DNA from 4 places in the Streptomyces sp. NPDC001315 genome. Region 1 is predicted to be linked to each of the others. Evidence: riboswitches for the same ligand, from Rfam matches in the RefSeq annotation. Region 1 holds a riboswitch; each other region holds the start of a gene.
The links. Region 1 has a riboswitch for cyclic di-AMP ahead of ACFY16_RS40255 (transglycosylase SLT domain-containing protein). Riboswitches for the same ligand answer to the same signal wherever they lie in the genome.
Positions count from the first base shown of each region.

Region 2: it holds a riboswitch for cyclic di-AMP, as region 1 does, so the genes downstream of both, ACFY16_RS22685 (transglycosylase family protein) here and ACFY16_RS40255 (transglycosylase SLT domain-containing protein) in region 1, are expected to answer to the same signal.
Region 3: it holds a riboswitch for cyclic di-AMP, as region 1 does, so the genes downstream of both, ACFY16_RS10480 (M23 family metallopeptidase) here and ACFY16_RS40255 (transglycosylase SLT domain-containing protein) in region 1, are expected to answer to the same signal.
Region 4: it holds a riboswitch for cyclic di-AMP, as region 1 does, so the genes downstream of both, ACFY16_RS29785 (C40 family peptidase) here and ACFY16_RS40255 (transglycosylase SLT domain-containing protein) in region 1, are expected to answer to the same signal.

Region 1 is NZ_JBIAWZ010000031.1:62,387-66,460, reverse strand. Features, by position in the region: gene ACFY16_RS40260 (CocE/NonD family hydrolase) at 1-703, shown strand, start outside; cyclic di-AMP (ydaO/yuaA leader) riboswitch at 1,088-1,262, shown strand; gene ACFY16_RS40255 (transglycosylase SLT domain-containing protein) at 1,268-1,750, shown strand; gene ACFY16_RS40250 (HAD family hydrolase) at 1,760-2,566, opposite strand; gene ACFY16_RS40245 (carboxymuconolactone decarboxylase family protein) at 2,612-3,073, opposite strand; gene ACFY16_RS40240 (FAD-dependent oxidoreductase) at 3,201-4,074, opposite strand, start outside.
Region 2 is NZ_JBIAWZ010000008.1:5,482-9,555, forward strand. Features, by position in the region: gene ACFY16_RS22675 (septum formation initiator family protein) at 1-111, opposite strand, end outside; gene eno (phosphopyruvate hydratase) at 226-1,533, opposite strand; gene ACFY16_RS22685 (transglycosylase family protein) at 1,838-2,500, opposite strand; cyclic di-AMP (ydaO/yuaA leader) riboswitch at 2,505-2,673, opposite strand; gene ACFY16_RS22690 (transglycosylase family protein) at 2,872-3,879, opposite strand.
Region 3 is NZ_JBIAWZ010000003.1:18,082-22,155, reverse strand. Features, by position in the region: gene ACFY16_RS10495 (dihydrofolate reductase family protein) at 1-464, shown strand, start outside; tRNA gene ACFY16_RS10490 (tRNA-Met) at 541-614, shown strand; gene ACFY16_RS10485 (PP2C family protein-serine/threonine phosphatase) at 813-2,072, shown strand; cyclic di-AMP (ydaO/yuaA leader) riboswitch at 2,331-2,488, shown strand; gene ACFY16_RS10480 (M23 family metallopeptidase) at 2,500-3,534, shown strand; gene ACFY16_RS10475 (aldo/keto reductase) at 3,711-4,074, shown strand, end outside.
Region 4 is NZ_JBIAWZ010000013.1:174,886-178,959, forward strand. Features, by position in the region: gene ACFY16_RS29780 (formylglycine-generating enzyme family protein) at 1-216, opposite strand, end outside; gene ACFY16_RS29785 (C40 family peptidase) at 249-1,625, opposite strand; cyclic di-AMP (ydaO/yuaA leader) riboswitch at 1,634-1,807, opposite strand; partial or broken gene ACFY16_RS29790 (AsnC family transcriptional regulator) at 2,007-2,126, shown strand; gene ACFY16_RS29795 (NlpC/P60 family protein) at 2,151-3,914, opposite strand; gene ACFY16_RS29800 (NUDIX hydrolase) at 4,073-4,074, shown strand, end outside.

The sequences.
Region 1 (4,074 bases):
GGCGCCCGACGGCTCGTCGACCCTGGTCACGCGCGGCGTACTGAATCTGTCGGCGCGGCTGGGCCGGGACCGGTCCGTGCCGTGGTCCCCGGGCGCCGCAGAGGACGTGACCTTCGAGCTGACCGGGATCGGCCATGCCTTCCCGCCCGGCCACCGCATCCGCCTCGCCGTCTCCTCGGCGTACTGGCCGTGGATCTGGCCCGAGCCCGGTTCCGCGGCAGGCCTCACCCTGGATCCGGCGGGCAGCGTCCTCGAACTGCCCGTGCGCACACGGCAGTCGGCGGACATCTCCTTCGAGGAGCCCGAGCAGGCCGACCCCCTGGGAGTGAACTTCCCCGCCACCCTCGAAGAACCACGCCCCGCACGCCTGGCCGTACGCGACGTGGCGAAGGGCGAGTGGCGGCTGGAGGTCGACCCGCGCTACGGCGGCACGCGCGTGTATCCCGACGGGCTGGAGTTCACCGAGGAGGCGCTGGAGACGTACACGATCCAGGAGAGGGACCCCCTCTCCGCCCGCACCCGCTCCGACTGGTTCATCCGCCTGCACCGCCCCGACCTGGCGTGGGACACGACGGTCCGGACCCGCTCGGAGATCGGCTGCGAGGCGGCGGACTTCGTCACCACCGACGAGGTGATCTGCACGGAGGGTGGCGAGGTGGTGTTCCACCGGACGTGGGAGAAGCGGATTCCCCGGAATCCGTGAAACCACCCAAAACCACCCGAGTCGACCCAAACCTCCCTGGAACTCCCAGAATCCCCGCCACCCTGAGAGCACGGGACCCTCGAACACCCATGCCCGATTTGCCGTGATTGCTAGATGAATTCCCCTTAGCGGTAAATGCTCTACGGGCTGGCAAACAGTGAGTTGGGTCACGCGAGCCGACAGATGGTCACACCCCCCACCAACCCCCCGCTCCCCTTTCGCCGCAAGCGATTTGACCCTTGGCGACTGCAAAGGATCAAGCACCCCAAATGCCTCAGACCAAGGTCAACTGGGGTGAGGTGTGATTCCGGCACTTGTTCCGGACATGTGCTCTCGCATACGTTCCCGGCCTGTCGGGTGGACGCCTAATCCTGCCGCCGCCCGTCACCACCATCAACGAACTCACTCGTAGGGCAGGAGCGGGGGACCCAGGTAAGCCGCCGGACCGGGCATCGCACCGGAACGGCTAGGGGTTAAGTCGTGTCGCCGCAGGGCGGCGCGGCCGGGCAGCTCCCAGCCCGAACCCGACAGCTCACCTCGTAGGCGCCGGAGAGGAATTCAGACATGTCCGCTGCCGGTCAGAACCGTCGCGCCCGTCTCGTCCGCACCCTCGCCGTCGCCGGTACCGGCGCGGCCGTGCTCGCCCTTCCGCTCCTCGGAGCGACCAGCGCCTCCGCGGCCACCAGCACGTCCGTGACCGCCGCCCCGGCGGCCGCGACGACGTACACCAACAACCTCGACGGCTGGATCCGGGAGTCCCTCGCCGTCATGGCGCAGCACGGCATCCCCGGGACCTACAACGGCATCTACCGCAACGTGATCCGCGAGTCGTCCGGCAACCCGGCCGCCATCAACCTCTGGGACTCCAACGCGAAGAAGGGAATCCCGTCCAAGGGCCTGCTGCAGGTCATCGACCCGACCTTCAACGCGTACCACGTGTCCGGCACGTCGTGGAACATCTACGACCCGGTCGCGAACATCACGGCCGCCTGCAACTACGCCGCCGCGCGGTACGGCTCGATCGACAACGTGTTCGGCGCGTACTGACCGGTCCCGTCAGGGGAAGAGTCTCTCGAGGGCGACGGCGATGCCGTCGTCCTCGTTCGACAGGGTGATCTCGTCGGCCACGGCCTTGAGCTCCGGGTGGGCGTTGGCCATCGCCACGCCATGGGCGGCCCAGTCGAACATGGGGATGTCGTTGGGCATGTCGCCGAAGGCGAGGGCCCGTTCGGCGCCCAGACCGAGGTGCTCGGCGGCCAGCGCCAGGCCGGTCGCCTTGGTGATGCCACACGGCTGGAGCTCGACGGTCCCCGGCCCCGACATGGTGACCGTCGCCAGCGAGCCCACCACGGAGCGGGCCGTCACGGCCAACTCGTCGTCGGTCAGGGCGGGATGGCGCAGCAGGACCTTGCTGATGGGCTCGCCCCACAGGTCTTCGCGCCGCCCGACCCGTACCGCGGGCAGGGTCGGGTGGGGCATCAGATAGCCGGGTTCGATGAGCGTGAGGCCGTCGACCCCGTCCTGGTCCACGGCCGCGTACACCTGCCCCACCTCGGCCTCGATCTTGCCGAGCGCGGTCTCGGCCAGTTCCTGGTCCAGGGTGACCGACCACAGCAGACGGTCCGCGCCGGCGTCGTACAACTGCGCGCCCTGCCCGCACACCGCGAGCCCCGTGCAGCCGAGGTCGTCGAGCAGCGGCCGCACTCTCGGAGCCGGGCGTCCCGTCACCACGAGGTGCTGGGCACCGGCCTCCGCCACCCGCGCGAGCGCGGCGAGAGACCTCTCGGAGAGGGTGTCGTCGCCGCGGAGCAGCGTTCCGTCCAAGTCGGTGGCGATGAGTGAGAATGCGAGGGGAGCGGCCATGATCAGAGAATACGGACACCGCGCCCCCTCGACTCACCTCCGTTTTCAGCCCCAAGTGGTGCCCGCGGGCTCCTTGATGGTGGTGTTGATGCGGTTGAACATGTTGGTGACCGAGATGGTGAGGATCAGCGCGGACAGCTCCTTCTCGTCGAAGTGGTCTGCCACCTCGTCCCACAGTGCGTCCGGCACCGACTCCTCGGACCGGTCGGCGAGCCGCGTGACCTTCTCCGTCAGCCGCAGCGCGGCGCGCTCGGCGTCGGTGAAGTAGGGCGCCTCCCGCCAAGCGGAGACGGCGGCGATGCGCTCCTCACTCGCGCCGGCCTTGCGCAGGTTGACCGTGTGCCCGTGCACACAGGCACTGCAGCCGTTGATCTGGCTGGCGCGCAGCCCGACGATCTCCGCCAGGTCCTGCGCCAGGCCGGCCTCGCCGATCGCCTGGAAGAGGGTGCCGATGCCCTTCATCGCGGTCGGAAGGACGTACGCGGGGTTGGTCATCCGTGCCTGCATGGTGCTGCCTCCTGTGTGTCTTGCGGGTCCGTCGTGTCCGTGTGCAGTGACGAGTTGCCGTCACTGCACTGACGGAGCGGAGGCATGTGATGTGACAGGCCGGCGGAACTCTTTCTGGTCCTCCCTCTCAGCCGTGCGCCGCAGCCAGATGCTTCGCCAGCCGCGGGGACGCGAACTCCGTCCCGCACACGAAGCGCATCACCGGGCCGTACGAGGCCGCCGCCGGGAGACCGGTGAAGTACAGCCCGGGCACGGACGACACGTATCCCGCGCCGAGTTTGGGGGTGCCCCGGCTCACCGCGAGCTCGGTGCGCAGCTCGTGGCCGAGGAAGTCCATCGCCGCTATGTCCACCCGATAGCCGGTCGCCGCGATGACATGATCGGCGGACAACTGCCGGGTGCCGCCTGCGTGAGGGGCGACCGTCAGCGTCGTACGGTCGTCCGCCGCCCCTGCCCCGACGATCTGCGCCACCTCGCTGACCTGCACCTTTCCCTCGAAGCGGTCGCGCAGCCACCACGCGCCGAGCGGGCCGAGGATCCGGCGGACCAGGTAGTGGCGGGTCTGGGCCGGGAGGTACCGATAGGGGTGCGGGTAGTAGCTGAGCGCCCACAGCGACCAGGCGCGGCCGAAGGGGGACTCGGGGCGCAGCTTCGGCTGCTTCCAGGGGGGTGCGCCGAAGGCCACCCGGCCGCGGCCGCGCGAGACCACATGCACCTGCGCGCCCGCCTCCGCCGCGAGCGCCGCCGTCTCCAGTGCGGACTGGCCCGCGCCGACGACGATGAGCTCCTTGCCGGAGAAGCGGTTGAGGTCGTGGTGCTGGGAGCTGTGGGAGAGCGGGCCGGTGGGCGCGGGACCGTCCGCCGCGGCAGCGGCCAGTTCCGGGGGCAGGTGGGACAGGCCGGACAGGCCCGTGGCCACGACGACCGCCCGGGCGGTGAACAACTCGCCCGAGTCCAGCTTCAGTTCGAACCCTGATCCGGCGGATCCGCCGGATCCGCGG
Region 2 (4,074 bases), on a different contig from region 1:
GCGGCGGGCCTGCCGCTTGGTCTGGGAGCGGTAGACGCGGGCCGCCGTCTGCTCGCCGAGCAGCCGCAGCCTGGTCGCGGTGGAGAAACGGTCCCGGTCCTTCACGGCCATCTGGCTCTCCCGCCTCCCCTTCACAGCCGTCACACGTGCGTACGTCCCCGGACACGGTACGGGACCGGGTGCGGGGACGTACGTACGACTGGCCAAGGCTTGGCCCGGGTTGGGTCAGCCCTTGGAGACCTCTGCGTCGCCCTTGAAGCGCGGGAAGGCCGAACGGCCGGCGTACACCGCGGCGTCGTCGAGGATCTCCTCGATGCGCAGCAGCTGGTTGTACTTGGCGACGCGCTCGGAGCGGGCCGGGGCGCCGGTCTTGATCTGGCCGCAGTTGGTGGCGACGGCCAGGTCGGCGATGGTGACGTCCTCGGTCTCGCCGGAGCGGTGGGACATCATGCACTTGAAGCCGTTGCGCTGGGCCAGCTCGACGGCGTCCAGGGTCTCGGTCAGCGAGCCGATCTGGTTCACCTTCACCAGAAGGGCGTTGGCGGTGCCCTCCTCGATACCGCGGGCCAGGCGCTCCGGGTTGGTGACGAACAGGTCGTCGCCGACGAGCTGGACCTTGTCGCCGAGCTTGTCGGTGATGACCTTCCAGCCGGCCCAGTCGTCCTCGAACAGCGGGTCCTCGATGGAGACGAGCGGGTAGGCCGCCACGAGCTCCTCGTAGTACTCCGTCATCTCGGCGGCGGAGCGGTCCTTGCCCTCGAACTGGTACTTGCCGTCCTTGTAGAACTCGGACGCGGCGACGTCCAGCGCGAGCGCGATCTGCTCACCGGGGACGTAGCCGGCCTGCTTGATGGCCTCGAGGATGAGGTCGAGCGCGGCGCGGTTGGAGTCCAGGTTCGGGGCGAAGCCGCCCTCGTCGCCGAGGCCGGTGGACAGGCCCTTGGACTTCAGGACGGACTTGAGGGTGTGGTAGACCTCGGTGCCCCAGCGCAGGGCCTCGGAGAAGGACTCCGCGCCGATCGGGGCGATCATGAACTCCTGGATGTCCACGTTGGAGTCGGCGTGCGAGCCGCCGTTCAGGATGTTCATCATCGGCACCGGCAGCAGGTGCGCGTTCGGGCCGCCCAGGTAACGGAACAGGGGCAGGTCGCTGGCCTCGGAGGCGGCGTGCGCGACGGCGAGGGAGACGCCGAGGATGGCGTTGGCGCCGAGCGAGCCCTTGTTGTCGGTGGCGTCCAGGTCGAACATCGCCTGGTCGATCAGGCGCTGCTCGGTGGCGTCGTAGCCGACCAGCTCCGGGCCGATCTGCTCGATGACGGCGAGGACGGCCTTCTCGACACCCTTGCCCTGGTAGCGGTTGGGGTCACCGTCGCGGAGCTCGATGGCCTCGAAGGCACCGGTGGAGGCGCCGGACGGGACGGCGGCACGACCCGTGCTGCCGTCGTCGAGGCCGACCTCGACCTCGACCGTGGGGTTGCCTCGGGAGTCCAGGATTTCCCGGGCTACGACGACGTCGATGGACGGCACGAGCATCTCCTTCTGGGATGTGACGCGGGTACGCGGGCCTGTGGTGGCCCCGCGAGACTGAGCCTAACCGGCTCCGGGCGATCAGCCAGCCGTTGACCGCCCCATGGACGGAACCGAGAGTAAATTGTTTCCGAACGGAACAAAGCCGGTTCGCGAAAAGAGCCGGATCGCAAAAAAGGCCCCGCTCCGGCGCGTACGGGGGAACACGCACCGGAGCGGGGAGCCCGTGGGGACGGGGGTGGCCCGCACGAGGCCTTCACTGCGGAAGGCACGGATGTGAGGCCGCTGTGGTTCAGCTACGAGCCGGGTGTCACTTCAGGTGCAGCTGCTGGCCCGGGTAGATGAAGTCGGCGTCGTCGACGATGTCCTTGTTCAGCTTGAACAGCTGCTGCCAGCCACCCTTGACGTCGTGCTTCTCGGCGATGGAGCTGAGGGTGTCGCCCTTGACGACCTTGTACTCGCCGTCGCCCTTCTTGACCTTCTCGCCGGTCGGGGTGGTGACGGTCTTCGTGGCGGCCGGGCGCTCGGTGGAGCGGGAGGCGGCCTGCGTGTCGGTCGAGCGGGTGGTGGTGCTCGGCGTGGCGGCGGCACCGTTGTAGGCGGCGTTGGACAGGCCCGTGCCGCAGGTCGGCCAGGCGCCCTTGCCCTGCGCGGCGAGGACCTTCTCGGCGACCGTGATCTGCTGGGCCTTGGAGGCCTTGTCGGCGGTGGCGGCGTACTGCGTGCCACCGTACGCGGCCCAGGTGGAGGCGGAGAACTGCAGGCCGCCGTAGAAGCCGTTGCCGGTGTTGATGGACCAGTTGCCGCCGGACTCGCACTGGGCGACGGTGTCCCACTCGGAGGCGGTGGCGGCGGAGGCGTTGCCGGCCGCCATCAGCGGGGCGGCGATGGCGACGCCGGTGACACCGGCGAGCGCGGCGACGCGGGTGGCCTTGAACGGACGACGGTGCTTGCCCTTGCTGGAAAACAGCATGGTTGGATCCCCTCACCGACGCCTGCGAGGTGAGCTGTCGGGTTCGGGCCGGTTGAGTTGCCCGGCCGCGTCCCTCACGGGACACGGCTTCACCCCAAGCCGGAACCAGCCTCAACTGCTGGGCCCGGCACTTACCTTGGGTCCCCCGCTCCTGCCTACGGCGCTTGACGCGACGACTGTTCCCGTGCGGCCGCTGGCAGGATTCGGCGTTGCGGCAGCCGGGGCTCGCAATGGCGAGCGGTCCTGACCGTAGGCAGGCGATCCGCCGTTTTTCAAAGACGATCAGGGCTTCTGAGACTCATCCCACACTTTCACCAAACCGGACATTTAACGGCGAACCGGGACGCCAACTCCCGCCGCCTTTCGCCCGTTTAGGCACCGACTTCCAGGGTCTGACCGGGGACGATGCGGCTCGGATCGGTACCGATCGTCTCTTTGTTCTCCTCGTAGAGCCCGCGCCATCCGCCGTCGAGGCCAAGGGAGTCGGCGATGGACACGAGACTGTCCCCGACACGGACGACGTACGAGCCGTCGGCGGCGTCGGCGGACGAGGCGTGCCGGCCTGCGGAGGAGGCGGTGCCGCCGGTGTCGGCCACTCCCTCGTCGGCACTGCCGCCGCGGTGACGGCCGGTACCGAGCGCGCCGGTGTCGACGAGGCTCGAAGAGCCGACGTATTGCTCGGAGTTGTCCGAGTCGTCACCCTTCGCCCCGTCGGCGGACGCGCTGTCCCCACCCCGTGAATCGCTCGCACCGGAACCCGAGTCCGAGCCGGAACCGGAGGATGTGTCTGATTTGGCGGAGTTGCCCGTGGTGTCCGCAGAAGTATGGGAAGAGGACGCTTCATCGGAGGGCCGGGCGGACGAGTCGGCGGAAGCCTCACCGGAGGACTCTTCGGGTGAGTCGGACAAGCCGTGCGAGTCGGATGATGCGGAGGAGTTGGAGGAGTTGGACTTTCCGTGCGAGGAGCCGTCCGCCACGCCCGTGTCGACGTTCGCCGACGCGGAGTCCTGGGAGAGCCCCGAGAGCAGTCCGCACGTGGACCAGACTTCGACCCCCTGGTCGGCGAGGATCTTCTCGGCGACGGCTATCTGCTGGGAGCGGCTGGCCAGGTCGGCTCTGGAGGCGTAGTCGAGACCGCCGTACTTCTCCCAGTCCGCCTGGCTCAGGTGGAGGCCGCCGTAGTACCCGTTACCGGTGTTGGCGCTCCATGAGCCGCCGGTCTCGCACTCGGCCACGTGGTCCCACGTGGTGCCCTCGGCCGCGCTCGCGCCACCGGCGCCGAGGAGCGGGATGGCGATGGCGGAGCCGGCCACTCCGGCCGCGACGAGGAGAGCCGGAGCCTGACGGGGGCGACGGTGACGACCGTTCCCGGAGAGCATACGGAGACCTTTCGCGCGACAGCGGTGACCGGCACGGCGGGTGTTGCTGGGCGCCGTGCTGATGGGTGAACGTATAGGCAGACGATCACTTGTCACAAGTTAATGCCGCGCGGATCACGTGAAGATCACAGAGTTGAGCGCATGTCACGTTTTGCACGGTGACCGGGACTCCACACCGACCAGCCTCCAGCCGGT
Region 3 (4,074 bases), on a different contig from region 1:
CCGGAAGCGCCACCTCCGCCGCCGACCGGCACTGGCTGGCGCTCGCCTGCGAACTGGCGGCGCAGTGCCCGCCGTCGCGGACCGCGTTCAGTGTGGGGGCGGTGGTGGTGGCCGCCGACGGCACGGAGCTCGCGCGGGGGTACTCCCGCGAGGGCGACGATCCCGTCGTGCACGCCGAGGAGGCGGCACTGGCGAAGATCGACCCGACGGATCCGAGGCTCGGGGGCGCGACGGTGTACAGCAGCCTGGAACCGTGCGCCCGGCGGGCCTCCCGGCCGGCGCCGTGTGCGCGCCTGATCCTCGACGCGGGGGTACGGCGCGTGGTCACGGCCTGGCGGGAACCGGACACCTTCGTCGCCGGCGCCGACGGCAACGGGGTCCTGGTGGCCGAGGGTGCGGAGGTCGTCGTACTGCCGGAGTACGAGGCGGCTGCGAAGGCGCCGAACCGGCATCTGCCGGCCTGACCCGGGCCACGCCGCCGGACCGGGTTTCAACCGGTGTGCTTCTTGTCCCGCGGATGGCGTATGCTGGTCTCAACGACGCGGGGTGGAGCAGCTCGGTAGCTCGCTGGGCTCATAACCCAGAGGTCGCAGGTTCAAATCCTGTCCCCGCTACTGAAGACTCAGGGCCGGAATCCAGTTCATGGATTCCGGCCCTGAGTGTTTGTCGCGGTCGATCGCGGCCGTTGCCGCCCATCGCGGCTGTCGTCATCCGGTCGGCCCACACCGCTCGCCCCCCGTCCCCGCTCCGGCAAACCTGGAACCTTCGTGGCGTGAGCGTGGGAGTTCGCGCGGGACGGCGGGAGACAAGTGGTGCGGCCTGGTGACCTGACGGGCGAGGGCCCACCCGACGAGCCCGCCACCGGCCACGACGACCATCTCGTCCCCTACGCCCGGGCCGGCGGCCGGCTCCCGGCAGACCCGGTGCCCGACCCCGGCCTCGGCGACGAGGCGCCCGTCCCGCCCGTCGCTCCCGGTTCGGGCGGCTCCGGCGGCGAAGAGCGCCGGATCACGGCCGTACGGGCCCTCCTCCAGCTGGTCCCCGCGCTGCTGGCGCTCGGCGGCGTCGTCTACGACTTCTGCACTCCCCGCGACTTCACCGCGATCCCCTTCTTCACGGCCGCCCCGCTCGTGGCGGCCCCGCTGTACTCCTTCGGCGGCACCGTCGTCACGGGGGCCGCCGCCTTCGTCTCCGCGTACGCCGTACACGCCAGGTTCGGGCTGAGCCCGGACGCGGCCACGGTCACCGAGGTCGTCACCGTGGCCACGGTCGCCGCCATGGCCGCGGTCATCAACCGCGTCGTGCGCCGCGGCGACCAGCGGCTCGCCAGCGCCCGCGAGATCGCCGAGGCCGCCCAACGCGCGGTGCTGCCAGAGCCCGCCGGGCGGATCGGCGGGTACGACATCGCGGCCTGCTACGAAGCGGCCCAGGCGGACGCCTTCATCGGCGGTGACCTGTACGCGGTGCAGGACAGCCCGCGCGGGGTGCGGCTCGTCGTCGGGGACGTACGGGGCAAGGGCATGGGCGCGGTGGCGGCCGTGGCCGTCGTCATCGGCGCCTTCCGGGAGGCCGCCGAGCAGGAGGCGACGCTGGAGGCGGTCGCGCAGCGGCTGGAGCGGGCGCTGGCACGCGAGGGCACGCGGCGCGAAGGGCTGGACGCCTTCGAGGGGTTCACCACCGTCGTACTCGCCGAGCTCCCGCGCGGCGACGGGGTCGTCCGGATCCTCAACCGCGGGCATCCGCCGCCGCTGCTGCTGCACGCGGACGGCACCGTGCACACGCTGTTCGCCCGCGAGCCGGCCCTGCCGCTCGGCATGGGCGAGCTGGGCACCTGGCCCGACCGCACGGACGAGGCTCGCTTCCCGAGCGGCGCCACCCTGCTCCTCCACACCGACGGCGTCTCCGAGGCCCGCGATGCCGACGGCCGCTTCTACGACCCCGAGGAGCGGCTCGCGGGCCGCCGCTTCCGCGATCCCGAGGCGCTGCTCGCCGCCCTCTCGGAGGACGTGCGCCGGCACTCCGCGGGCGGGATGACGGACGACATGGCGCTGCTCGCCGTACGACGGCCGTGACCGACCTTCGTGACTCAGGGTGATCGGACGACCCCCCTGCGCATGACATCTGAGTCACTATCAAAAGCTGTGTGTTTCCTGAGATGCCCCAACGGGGCCGTAAGTGGGGGGTAACTCGCCCGATTTCCACCGGTCATGGACTGTACGTCCAGCCCGAAAATGTTAATGATCAAGCGGAACGGCTTGGAATCCCGCCCCCGGGTCTATTAACGTTCGATAACGCAGCGCGGTCGTCCCAGCCGTCACAAGAGACGGCTCCGTGCGCACGCGCCGAATCCCGCAAGGGAACCGGGGAACCACCACCTTGGGGTGAATCGCGCGGACACCGCCCGTGGACAACGGGCGATATACGCGCGTAGGAGACCTTCCTGCTCCGAACCCGTCAGCTAACCCGGTAGGCGAGAAGGAAGGAAAGGAGCACGCCCACGTGGCGTCCAACCGGCCTGCCCCAGAAGCCCCGTTCGTGCCGAGTCAGCGCAGCACCGAGTCCTTCGGCTACGGCAGCTACCGCACCGACGAGGGCCCGTGGGAGGAGTGGAACCCCACCGAGGAGTCCCTCACTCCCGTACGCGGCCGGCATCGCGTCGCCAAGCAGCGCGGCGGACTCGCCCGCAGCTCCACCGTCCTGGGCGTCGGCGTCATAGCCGCCGTCGGCGCGGGCGGCATGGCCAGCGCCAACACCGGGAAGCCGCCGGTGTCCATCTCCATGCCCGACCTGCCCTCCGTCGGCTCCCTGCTGTCCGACGACTCCGGGGACTCCGTCAAGGGCTCCACGACCCCGCTCAGCGGCATCGGCGTGACCTCCGCCGACACCGCGCAGGGCACCACCGACGCCGGCGAGGCGCTGCGCAGCCGCATCATGGCCCAGGCCGAGCAGCAGCAGGACCAGGTCGAGACCAAGGCCGCCGCCGCCGAGGCCGCCGCGGCCGAGAAGGCGGCTGCCGACGCGGCCGCCAAGGCCGAGAAGGAGGCGGAGGCCAAGGCCGCCGCCGCCAAGAAGAAGGCGGAGGAGGAGGCCGCGAAGAAGGCCGAGGCCGAGCGCCTGGCCGAGCTGGCCAAGCAGTACACGCTGCCGACCTCCTCGTACACGCTCACCTCGACCTTCGGTGAGGCCGGCTCCATGTGGTCCTCCGGGTACCACACGGGCCTCGACTTCGCCGCGCCCACCGGCACGCTCATCAAGGCGATCCACAGCGGCACGATCACCGAGGCGGGCTGGGCCGGCTCCTACGGCTACCGCACGATCCTCACCCTCGACGACGGCACCGAGCTGTGGTTCTGCCACCAGTCGTCGATCAGCGTCAGCGTCGGACAGAAGGTCACCACGGGCGACGTCATCGGCCGCGTGGGCGCCACCGGCAACGTCACGGGACCGCACCTCCACCTCGAGGTCCACCCGGGCGGCAGCGCGGACGGGATCGACCCGATGGCCTGGCTGCGGGGCAAGGGGCTCACCCCCTGAGGTGGTCGCCTTCCTCTGATCTCCTGATCCGGCTGATCCTCTGATCCCCGGCAGTCCTGACGACACCCCCCCGACGTCAGGGCTGCCGGTCTCTGGCGGTTTCTGCCGGTTTCCGGATTTCCGGCTTTCCGGGTAATGCGGAATGTGGGCCTCTGGTACGGGTGTAGAAGTTGACCATGACTTCTCTTCGCAAGTTCGGCTCCTCCGACCTCGAGGTCTTCCCGCTCTCCCTCGGCGGCAACGTCTTCGGCTGGACCGCCGACGAGGCCCAGTCGTTCGCCGTGCTCGACGCCTACGCGGCCGCGGGCGGCAACTTCGTCGACACGGCCGACTCCTACTCCGCGTGGATCGACGGCAACAAGGGCGGCGAGTCCGAGACGATCATCGGCAAGTGGGTCAAGGCCCGCGGCAACCGCGCCGACGTCGTCATCGCCACCAAGGTCAGCCAGCACCCGGAGTTCCCCGGCCTGACCGCCGCGAACATCAAGGCCGCCGCCGACGCTTCCCTGCGCCGCCTCGGCACCGACCACATCGACCTCT
Region 4 (4,074 bases), on a different contig from region 1:
CAGGGCGTTGCAGAAGCGGACCGCGTCCCACCAGGAGACGCCCTCGACGGGCAGCCGGTCCCCTTGCGCGGTGCTCGGGCGCCGACCGGTCACCCGTGCGTACGACGCCTGGGTGACCGGTACGGCAGCGAGTCGGTAGGGCGCGAGCTCGACCGTCCAGCTGCGCCGCGTTCGCCGGTCGGACAGGGTTACCTGCCCGGCCGGGACCGTGACCAGCTCACCCAAGTCCCTTGTCGCGGAACCGAAGTTCACGCGGGCCGTGCCGCGCTGTGGATCGCGGTCTGCCCGGCGAAGAAGATCGACTCCTCGCGTACGGGAGCGCCCGGGCCCGGGGCGTGGATCATCGTGCCGTTGCCCGTGCAGACGCCGACGTGGCTGACATCGCCGTAGAAGAAGATGAGGTCGCCCGGCTGGAGGTCGGTGAGCGGAATCGCCGCGACCGTGCGGGCCTGGTCGATCGCCGTGCGGGGGAGCGCGACCCCGGCGGCCTTCCATGCGGCCTGGGTCAGGCTGGAGCAGTCGTACGACTCCGGTCCGGTCGCCCCCCACAGGCACGGCCTGCCGATCTGGGCGCGGGCGAAGTCGAGGGCCTTCGCGGCCTTGCCGCTGTACGTCGCCTCCGGCACGCCGACGGGGACGGAGACGACGCTGAACTGGCCGGTGTCGACAGAGGCGTTCTCGTACCCGGCGTCGAGCGGGAGGCTGAACTGCCCGGTGTCAGCACGGCTGTTCGGGTAAGTCGTGTCGGCGGTGAAGCTGAACTGACCGGTTGTGTAACCGGTGTCGAGGAGGGGGCTCTCGAGAGGGACGCCGAACTGGCCGTTGTCGACGGGTGCGTTCGTGTACCCGGAGCCGACGGGGAGGCCGGTGTCGAGGCCGATCGCCGGTTGCGTGAGCCAGCCGATTCCCTCGCCGCGCGGAGGATCCTGCTGCTCGGGGGCCGGCCAGAGGGGTTCGGCCGTCGGCGCGGCCACGAGCGCGGCGGGCGGTGCGCCCCGCAGGGAAATCTGCCGGGGCAGCAACTCCCTTGCCGCGGTGAGCTTTTCCTGGATCTGTTCCTTCGTCGCCCTCAACGCCGACTGCCGCGACGTGGTGACGGGCGCGGACGCGGGCAGCACGGCCGGGAGAGCCGGAGGAGCGTAGGGCGCCGAGAGAGCCGGGAGCGCGTCTCGCCGGCTCTCCGGCGCGGCCGGCAGCGCGGCTACGGGCCCGGCGGTCAGCTCCGGGACACGTTTGGCGGGTGCCTCCAGTTCGAGGCGCTGCGCCGGAACCGTGGCCGGGAGTTCCGTCGGGCGCGCGGGGCGGGCCGCGGCCGGAGGGGCGGGCGTTCTGTCGGCCGGCAGCGCCGCCGCGACCGTCGGGCCCAGCTTGGCGCGCGCCACGTCGAACCACTGCCGGGCGACGGTGTCGAGGGCGGGGTCGGCCTGCCTGCGTTCCGTGGCGCGCATCGATGCGGCGGGCCTGCGTGTCCCCGCTGTCATCGCGCGGGTGGCGTTGTAGTTCCCCGTGTCGGTCTCGGCGCGGTCGTAGAGCGTGTTGATCCGCTGCCGGATCTCCTCGCGGCTGACCGCGTCCGTTCCGGGGAGGCCGAGACCTTCGGGGCGCGTGTCGCGTTCCGGCGCCATCGGCGACGTACTCCTTCCGTGCACCGCCTACCGAGTTAGCTGTCGGGTTCGGGCGGAGGTTCCGGAAGGCGTGCCCTACGGCCCTTGCCCCGCAGGGCAGTTGGGCCGATTCACCCCAAAGATCGGTCGGGTCCCCGGCTCCGGCGGCCGCAGTGGTTCACCGGACTCGGCGGAGGCTGCACGGCCCGGCGGGATTCGCCGGAGGGATCCGAGCGGCCTGACGCCAACTTAGCTAATTTGTGCGGCTCGTGTGAAGGTTGAAGAGCGGAATGTCCGATACGTAATTGTGACCTTCGTTTCCCTGTGGCCTCTTCCGGGCCGGGCGGCCGCCACCGGAGCTGTTGAGACTGCGCGTCCTCCGGTTCCGCCAGGCCGGGCGGGGTTGCGGCCGGTCCGAAGGACCTCCTGGACTTCGTCAACGACGTCGTCAGACCGATCGACGGACTCCGGCAGGTGCGGTCCTTCCTGCACTTCGGGATCCACACCCACCGGTTCCTCTGGACGTCGGCTGACTTCGGGGCAGGTTCAGATACGGCGCACGGTGTGCAGCTTCGTGGCGTACGTGCCCGTGCCGTCGAGCAGCGACGCGCCGCCCAGGTCGGACATGGTGGGCCCGTTGACCGTCTTGCGGCTGGAGACGAAACGGCGCTTGCCGGCCGCGTCCGTGCCCAGGTAGATGCCGACGTGGTCGACGGTCACGGTGTCCGTTTCGGCGTCGTCGTCGCCCGAGTCGGCGTTGAACAGCACCAGGTCGCCGGGCTGGAGCAGCGCCGCCGCGGGCGGATTGGTGCCGTCGGTGCGGTCGATGACCACTCCGGGTGCGTAGTCGACGATGTGGCGCGACTTGCGCGGGATCCGGTTCCCGGAGGTGTCCTCGCCGGCGGCCAGGGGCACGCCCATGTGGTAGCCGTAGACCATCCGCGTGTAGCCCGAGCAGTCGAGGTTGCCGACCTGCTTGCTGGACGGTCCGGTGTAGGTCCCGTCGGGGAAGGTCCAGCCCACGTTCATGTACTCGTGGAAGTCGGCGCCCTCGTAGCGGTAACCCTGCGGGTCGAGGTAGCCGTACCCGGCCTCGCCCAGCACCTGCTTGCCCTGGGCCGGTCCGGCCCCGGCCGTGACCGCCGGAGCGTCGCCGAGGAACATCGCGGCGTAGGCGAGGACATCGGGGACGGTGGAGCCCGCCCAGCCGCGGATCGTCTGCTCCAGCTGCGTCGTCCACGTCCCGTCGAACGGCTCGGGCAGCACCCGCACCCAGTCGCCGTGCGTGACGGTCGGCGGGGTCTCCCAGTTCGCGGCGTCCACCTCGTAGCGGCTGACGGACAGCGTGACCGGCAGGTTCGTACAGCCCTTGTTGGCCAGGGCGCGCAGGCCCACCCGTCCCTTGGCGAAGGTGGGGTCGGTGACGTCGACGGCCCACGCGGTCGGCTCGGCCGACGCCGACCGCCAGGCCTTGGCCTGGATCCTGGTGCCCTCCCGGCGCACCCGGATCGTCCAGTCGGTCCCCGCGGGCACGCTCGTGTCGAGCGTGAGGGCGGCGGCCAGCTGGGTCACCGCGTCGTCGACCTCCTTCTCGACGCGCAGCTCGACCGCGCCCGAGGTCAGGAAGGACAGCCGGGCGCGGTAGTTGCTGTGGGTGGTCTGGTAGCCGAAGGTCAGCCCGAACGAACACGCCTGGCCGGTGGGCACCTTGTCGAACCGGGCCGTGCAGCGGGCGTCGACGTCGGTGATCTCGTCGTCGCGCAGGCTGGCGTGCCGGCTGTAGTTCTCGGTGGTGAGGCTGACGACGCCGCTGCCCGGCACGACCGAGTAGTCGGTGTCCGCCGGCCCGAGCGTGGACCAGCTGCCACCGCCGGGCGAGGTGCCCCAGTACTTCCGGTCCGCCAAGTCGAGCGAGAGGTCGGGCAGAGTGCGCTGGAAGTCGTCCACGAAGGGCCGCTTGTTCTCCGCGAACGTGCGCTGCGGGCCGGGCAGTACGACGGTTCGCGCACCGTGGGTCAGCAGCGCGACGCGCCTGCCGCCGGAGGTGACCTCGGTGCGGGCCGGGGTCCCCGGGAGCACGGTGGCGGTGAGCGGGCTGCTCAGCGTCACCGGGGTGAAGTAGGAGGCGTCCAGTGGCGGCAGGGTCACCGAGGAACGGGCCGAGGACAGACCGGCCGGACCCGAGAACGGCTCCACGGCCGTGGCCGCCCCGGCGGCACGGGCCGGAGCCGAGGCCGCTCCGACGAGCGGCACGGACGCGGCAGAGGCCGCGAGAGCGGCGAGAAGTCTTCGTCGAGAGGTATGAGACATAGGGATCATGATCGGGGTAGGCAGGGCACACGGACGGCGGCCCCCTGGCTTCGACCGTTATCGGGTGGAATGGCTGCGGCGTCCGGAGCCCATCCGGCGGGCCCGGTGCGGTCGGTGAGGCCGGCGAGGTCGTTAAGGTCGTTGAGGGGGGAAACAAGGT